Linked DNA regions of Sinorhizobium sp. BG8. Each later gene encodes a partner of the first gene's protein in a complex. Links are inferred from orthologs where the notes say so. Each region holds a gene or a part of one and is shown in the gene's direction. Other genes may lie near its edges.

What was found.
Region 2: the proteins of F3Y30_RS01345 (region 1) and accD are in contact, whole or in part, in a solved structure (PDB 8UXZ), measured with the Escherichia coli proteins. The link is inferred for Sinorhizobium sp. BG8 from one-to-one orthologs.

Annotation. Positions count from the first base shown.
Region 1 is NZ_CP044011.1:300,101-304,621, reverse strand. The notes cover bases 996-3,786. They hold F3Y30_RS01345 (acetyl-CoA carboxylase carboxyltransferase subunit alpha), read left to right. Parts: upstream 996-1,809; coding sequence 1,810-2,763; downstream 2,764-3,786. Other genes in these bases: F3Y30_RS26675 (murein L,D-transpeptidase family protein), read left to right, coding at 2,978-3,786. In the rest of the region: F3Y30_RS01360 (shikimate kinase), read right to left, coding at 1-458; F3Y30_RS01355 (hypothetical protein), read left to right, coding at 623-772; more of F3Y30_RS26675, read left to right, coding at 3,787-4,521. UniProt on the Escherichia coli protein: Component of the acetyl coenzyme A carboxylase (ACC) complex. First, biotin carboxylase catalyzes the carboxylation of biotin on its carrier protein (BCCP) and then the CO(2) group is transferred by the carboxyltransferase to acetyl-CoA to form malonyl-CoA.
Region 2 is NZ_CP044011.1:676,320-679,065, forward strand. It holds accD (acetyl-CoA carboxylase, carboxyltransferase subunit beta), read left to right. Parts: upstream 1-789; coding sequence 790-1,704; downstream 1,705-2,746. Other genes in the region: F3Y30_RS03115 (folylpolyglutamate synthase/dihydrofolate synthase family protein), read left to right, coding at 1,726-2,746.

The DNA of each region.
Region 1 (4,521 bases):
AGATTTTCGAGCGTCTGCCTCGGGTTTTCGGTCTTCAGGAGCGGGCGCGTGTCGCGCTTGCTGACGCGGTCCCAGAGGACATCGAGGTCGGCCTTCAGCCACAAGGTCAGGCCGCCGCGCTTGATATGCTTTCGGGTTCGGTCGTTGATGTAGGCGCCGCCGCCGGTCGAAACCACGCGGGGGCCGGTTTTCAGGAGCCGCTTGATGACGCGCGTTTCAAGCGCGCGAAACTCTTCTTCGCCGTAGGCAGCGAAGAGATCGGAGATCGACATGCGCGAAACGCGCTCGATCTCATGGTCGGTGTCGATGAAGGGAACGCCGAGGGCCTGCGCCGTCAGGCGGCCGATCGCCGACTTTCCGGCACCCATCAATCCGATCAGCACGAGGTTGCGCTTGCCCAGCGCGGCACGTGCCTGCTCGGTCAGCGTCGGGGAAACCGGTTCGATCAGCTCTGTCATGGGTGAGGTCCTGGCCCCAGGTTCCGGTTGTGGTTCTAAATCCGTATCGACAAATGCACGGGAAGCGTCAAGCGTTCAAGCGGAGACCCCTCGCACTTGCCGATCGATGTCTTGCGCTGGCGCCTCCTCCTTGTGTTATAGATCCCGGCAACAAGGAGTGCGAAATGCCGACCCTCTTCCGGTTCCTGTTTGTCTGCGCCGTCATCGCGGGAACGATCTATGGAACCATGGTGGCGCTGGTTACGTTTGTCGAGCCCCGTCAGCGCGAGGTGACCATCCGCATTCCCGCCGAGCGCATCAATCCGCAGCCATAGGGGGCCCAATGCGAGACCTGAGCGCGGTTCATCTCGAATCCTTCCTCGAGATGATGAGTGCCGAGAGGGGGGCCGCGGAAAACACCCTGCAGTCCTATGAGCGGGACCTCGACGACGCTCGCTCCTTTCTCGGCGAAAGAGGCGTACGGCTGACGGAAGCCGGGTCTGAGGATCTGCGCGCCTATCTTTCCCATCTCGCGCGGCAGGGCTTCAAGGCGTCGTCGCAGGCGCGCAGCCTGTCGGCGCTGCGCCAGTTCTACAAATTCCTTTATGGCGAGGGCATGCGGGGCGACGATCCTACAGGCATTCTCGACGCGCCCCGCAAGGCCCGGTCGCTGCCGAAGACTCTCAGCATCGCGGATGTGACGCGATTGATCGGGCAGGCGGAGCGCGAGGCCGCCGAGCCTGGCCCGGGGCTGCTCGCGCGCCGGCGCATGCATGCGCTGATCGAAACGCTCTACGCGACCGGCATGCGCGTCAGCGAGCTCGTGTCTCTACCCGTGACGGTGCTTGCGCAGGAAGGCCGGTTCCTGGTGATCAAGGGCAAGGGCAACAAGGAGCGGCTCGTCCCGTTGTCGCGCGCGGCAAGCGCGGCCCTGGCAATCTATGGCGAGTCGCTCGCCGCCGAAAGCGAGGCGGATGGAAAACGCGAACAGAGTACCTATCTGTTCCCCTCGAACGGAAAGGAAGGGTATCTGCCGCGCCAGGTTTTCGCCCGGGAGCTGAAGGGCCTCGCATCGCGGGCGGGCATCCGTGCGGCAAGTCTTTCGCCGCACGTGCTGCGCCATGCCTTCGCAAGCCATCTGCTCCAGAACGGAGCGGACTTGCGTGCTGTGCAGGAACTGCTGGGCCATTCGGACATTTCGACAACGCAAATCTACACGCATGTGCTCGAAGAGCGCCTACATGAACTTGTTCAAAACCATCACCCCTTGCCAAGCAGGGAAAAAAGCCGGATTAGGACGCCAACGTTTCCTGGCCGAAGGACATTCTCCCAAGGTCTGGGCCAGTTGGAGCAATTGATCGGAACGCAACTCATGCATAATTACCTCGATTTCGAAAAACCCATCTCCGACCTCGAAGGCAAGATCCATGAGCTCAAGAAGCTCGCCGAGGAAGATCAGAGCATCGATACGTCGGATGAGGTTGGCCGATTGGAGGTCCGCGCCCGCGAGGCGATGGTCGATATCTATTCGAAGCTCACTCCATGGCAGAAGACGCAGGTCGCCCGGCATCCGCAGCGGCCGCACTTCATGGACTATGCAGCCGGGCTCTTCGAAGAGTTCACACCGCTCTCGGGCGACCGCAAGTTTGCAGACGACGAGGCAATCCAGGCCGGGCTCGGGCGTTTTCGCGGCCAGCCGGTCGCCATCATCGGCCAGGAAAAGGGCAACGACACCAAGTCGCGACTGAAGCACAACTTCGGCAGTGCTCGCCCGGAAGGCTACCGGAAGGCTATCCGCATTCTCGAGATGGCAGACCGTTTCGGGTTGCCGGTCGTCACGCTGATTGACACCGCCGGCGCCTATCCGGGCATCGGTGCCGAGGAACGAGGACAGGCCGAGGCGATCGCCCGGTCGACCGAAATGTGCCTCAACGTCCGCGTGCCGATCGTGTCCGTCGTCCTCGGCGAGGGCGGTTCGGGTGGTGCCATCGCGATTGCGACCGGCGACCGGGTCTACATGCTCGAACACGCAATCTACAGCGTCATCTCGCCGGAGGGGGCTGCCTCCATCCTTTGGCGTGATTCGACGCGTGCCAAGGAAGCCGCGAGCAACATGAAGATCACCGCGGAGGATCTGAGAGCCTTCGGCGTGATCGACGGCATCATCCCGGAACCCGTCGGTGGTGCGCACCGCGATCCGGAGAGCGTGATCGCCGCCACCGGCGACGTAATCGCTGGCGCTCTGAAGGATCTTTCGGCCAAGCCGGGCGACCAGTTGCGTCGTGACCGCCGCCAGCGCTACCTCAATATCGGCCGGCAGCTCTGACGGACTGACTTGCAACACGTGATCCGTTTTCGCTCCAGGCGCGAGTATGGCCAAACGTTGGCCATATTCCTGATGTCTGACCGGTAGCACCGGTCGGCGGAAGCTCCGCGAAAGGTTTGCCGGTAATACTTTGTGAAGTATAAGCAGGGTAGAATTTCCTGCCCGACACGCCGGATGAGCCGGCGGAAGCCTGTTCACATCACGGATTTTTGTAATGCGCCTGAAAGTTCTTGCCGCTGTTTCCATGATGGCCGTCGCTGCCGGTGGCTGCACAAACGACACGCTGGATACCGCGTCGGTCAACCTGAAGTCGGTTTCCAACAAGGTCGAATATCCCCTTTCGGGACAGATCGTCTCGAAGATGGCCTCGATGAACATCGACCGCGCGGCACCGGTGATGGTCCGCATCTTCAAGGAAGAAGGCACCCTCGAGGTCTGGAAGGCGAATCGCCTTGACCGGTTCCAGATGGTCAAGAGCTACAAGATCTGCGCCTGGTCGGGAAAGCTGGGTCCGAAGCAGAAGGAAGGCGACCGTCAGGCACCGGAGGGTTTCTATCCGCTCTCCAAGGCGCTGATGAACCCGCATTCGAGCTACTACCTGGCGATCAACACGGGTTTCCCGAACAATTATGACCGTGCAAACGGCTTCTTCGGCAGCAATCTAATGATCCACGGCGCCTGTTCGTCGTCGGGCTGCTACTCGATGACCGACGAGCAGATGATCGAGATTTTCGCCTTCGCGCGCGATGCGTTCAAGGGCGGCCAGCAGAACATCCAGCTTCAGATCTTTCCCTTCCGCATGACCGCGGAGAATATGGCGCGTCACCGCGACAATCCGAACATGGAATTCTGGAAGATGCTCAAAGTGGGCTATGACCACTTCGAGGTCACCAAGCGTCCGCCCGAGGTCAATGTCTGCGACAAGAAGTACGTCTTCAACCAGCAGGCAACCGAGGGCACCTTCGCCTCTGGAGGCAAGTGCCCGGCGATGTCTACCCCTGCCTCGTTGCAGATGGCGCTGGCTTCTCATCAGAAGACCTATGCCATGGAATACCAGAAGGCGATGAAGAAGTACGAGGGCACCGTCTGGCTCGAGCCGAGCGAGGCCCAGCGCAAGGCGATCGTCGCCGAGCAGCGCAAGGGTCGCGAGCTCGCCTACGCCCCGACCGGCAACTCCATCGATGCCGGCAAGCTGATGACGCTTCGCGAGATCGAGGCGGAGAAGAAGAGGGCGGAGGAAGCCGCCCAGCGCAAGATCGAAATGGCCGACCGGGCACAGAAGGCGGAGGAGGACCGCAAGGCGGCTGAACTCGCCAATCTCGCGTCCGACGTGGCCGAGGGCAAGGCGGCGGCGAAAGCCACCGGCGGGGTGCCGGTTCCGGGCGAGAACCCCACGATCGCCGGCGTCCAGGCAGAGCCCCAGCAGCCGGAAAAGAAACCCTTCTGGAAGTTGTGGTCCAAGGACACAGAGAATAACGCCGTTGCCGCGGTCGGGCCCGCGCCGGTCGATGCCGCAGCAAGCGTCGAAGCCGAGGCCCGCAGTGCCACCGCGCCGCACAGCCTGGCTGCCGAGGAAGCTTCCGCCATCGCCGAGAAGAAGCCGGCCGAGGCAAATCCTAATCCTGTTGCCGGTGCACAGCAGCAGCAGGCGGCATCCGAGGGCGCAGCCGCGGCGGTCGTTCCCGGCGAGAACGCGAATGCCTATGTTGCCCAGGCTCAGCCCGAGCAGGGCGAGAAGAAGCCGTTCTGGAAATTCTG
Region 2 (2,746 bases), 380 kb from region 1 along the record:
TACGCAAGCTCGCTGGCGATCATGAAGGCACTTCCGGAAGCAGGCTCCGACGTGATCGAACTCGGTATGCCCTTCTCGGATCCGATGGCGGATGGTCCGGCCATCCAGCTTGCAGGCCAGCGCGCCCTCAAAGGCGGGCAGACCCTCGCCAAGACCATCCAGATGGCACGTGACTTCCGCAAGTTCGACGACTCCACCCCCATCGTTCTGATGGGATACTACAATCCGATCTATATTTACGGCGTCGACCGCTTCCTTGATGATGCGCTGGAAGCCGGTATCGATGGCCTGATCGTTGTGGATCTTCCTCCGGAAATGGATGACGAGCTTTGCATCCCGGCGATTGCGAAGGGCGTGAACTTCATTCGTCTGGCGACACCGACAACCGACGAGAAGCGGCTTCCGGCTGTTCTCAAGAACACGTCGGGTTTCGTCTATTATGTCTCGATGAACGGCATCACCGGTTCTGCCTTGCCCGATCCTTCGGTTGTTTCGGGGCTGTCCAGCGGATCAAGGGTCACACGAGACTGCCGGTTTGCGTCGGGTTCGGCGTCAAGACTGCAGAACACGCGCGCGCCATCGGAGCATCCGCGGACGGTGTCGTGGTCGGCACTGCAATCGTCAACCAGATTGCCTCCAGCCTGACGGCGGAGGGAGAAGCCTCGGGAGCCACCGTCGCCGGCGTGGAGACGTTGGTGCGCAGCCTTGCGGCCGGTGTACGGACCGCTCGACTTGCGGCAGCCGAGTGAGGTCCCCATCTAGGGGACAACCAATTCAGGAGTTTTCAAAGTGAACTGGATCACCAATTACGTTCGGCCGAAAATCAACTCGATGCTCGGCCGTAGAGAGGTTCCGGAAAATCTCTGGATCAAGTGCCCTGAGACGGGTGAGATGGTCTTCCATCGGGATCTTGAGGAAAACAAGTGGGTTATCCCTGCCTCGGGCTACCATATGAAGATGCCGGCGAAGGCACGGCTGAAGGACCTGTTCGACGAAGGCGTCTACGAGGCGCTGCAGCAGCCCAAGGTGCCGCAGGACCCGCTGAAATTCCGCGACTCGAAGAAATACACCGACCGCCTGAAGGATAGCCGCCTTAAGACCGAGCTCGAAGATACGATCGTGGCCGGTGTCGGTCGCGTCCAGGGCCTGAAGCTCGTCGCGGTCGTGCATGAATTCAGCTTCATGGGCGGCTCGCTCGGCATTGCTGCAGGCGAGGCGATCGTCAAGGCGTTCGAGCGCGCGATCGCCGAGAAGTGCCCCTTGGTGATGTTTCCGGCCTCGGGCGGTGCCCGCATGCAGGAAGGTATTTTGTCGCTGATGCAGCTCCCGCGCACCACAGTTGCGGTCGAAATGCTGAAGGAAGCAGGGCTGCCCTACATCGTTGTCCTCACCAATCCGACGACGGGCGGTGTGACGGCATCCTACGCGATGCTTGGAGATATCCACCTTGCGGAACCGGGCGCAGAAATCTGCTTCGCAGGCAAGCGCGTCATTGAGCAGACGATCCGCGAAAAGCTGCCCGAGGGTTTCCAGACCTCCGAGTACCTTCTCGCCCACGGCATGGTCGACATGGTCGTCAAGCGGCACGATATTCCGGCGACGCTTGCGCGGTTGTTGAAGATACTGCTGAAGAAGTCCGTCGCGACCGAGAAGACGAAGCCGGCCTCCGCCACCGTACTTGCGCCGATTGCGGCGCAGGCCTGAATCTGAACGACCGGGCGGGCGATGACGACCGAGACCACCGAAGCGGGCCGGGAGATCGAGAAACTCCTGGCTCTGCATCCCAAGGGCTTCGATCTGTCGCTCAATCGTATCTCGCGGTTGCTGGAGACCCTCGGCAATCCGCAGACGCGCCTCCCTCCCGTGATTCATGTCGCGGGAACGAATGGCAAAGGGTCGGTTTCCGCCTTCAGCCGCTCGATTCTCGAGGCATCCGGTCTCGCGGTCCACGTCCACACCTCGCCGCATCTCGTGAACTGGCATGAGCGCTATCGTCTCGGTCGCAAGGGCTTGCCCGGCGAACTGGTGGCCGATCCTGTCCTTGCCGATGCGGTTCGCCGCGTTGCCGACGCCAATGACGGTCAGAAGATCACTGTCTTCGAGATTTTGACAGCGGTCACCTTCCTTCTGTTTTCCGAGCATCCGGCGGATGTGGCCGTTCTCGAGGTCGGCCTCGGCGGTCGCTTCGACGCGACGAACGTGATCACGAACCCTGCCGTTTCCGTCATCATGCCGATCTCGCTCGACCACCAGGCCTATCTTGGCGATCGCGTGGAGCTGATCGCTGCGGAAAAGGCGGGGATCATGAAACGCGGCGTGCCGGTGGTCATCGGTCATCAGGAGCACGATGCGGCGCGCGACGTGCTGATCGCCACTGCCGAACGGCTTGGCTGCCCCTTTTCGGTCTATGGCCAGGACTTCCTCGCGCATGAGGAGTTCGGGCGCCTGATCTATCAGGACGAAGACGGTTTGCACGATCTTCCTCTGCCGCGCCTGCCCGGGCGGCATCAGTATGCGAATGCGGCGGCGGCCATCCGCGCGGTCAAGGCCGCCGGTTTCGTCGTGTCCGAAACAGCCCTCGAAAAAGGACTGACGTCGGTCGACTGGCCTGGGAGGCTTCAGCGGCTGACCTACGGCAAGCTTGCGGGGATCGCGCCGAGAACCTCCGAAATCTGGGTGGATGGCGGGCACAATCCCGGTGCCGGGAGGGTTATCGCCGAAACCATGGCCAATCTCGAGGACCGCG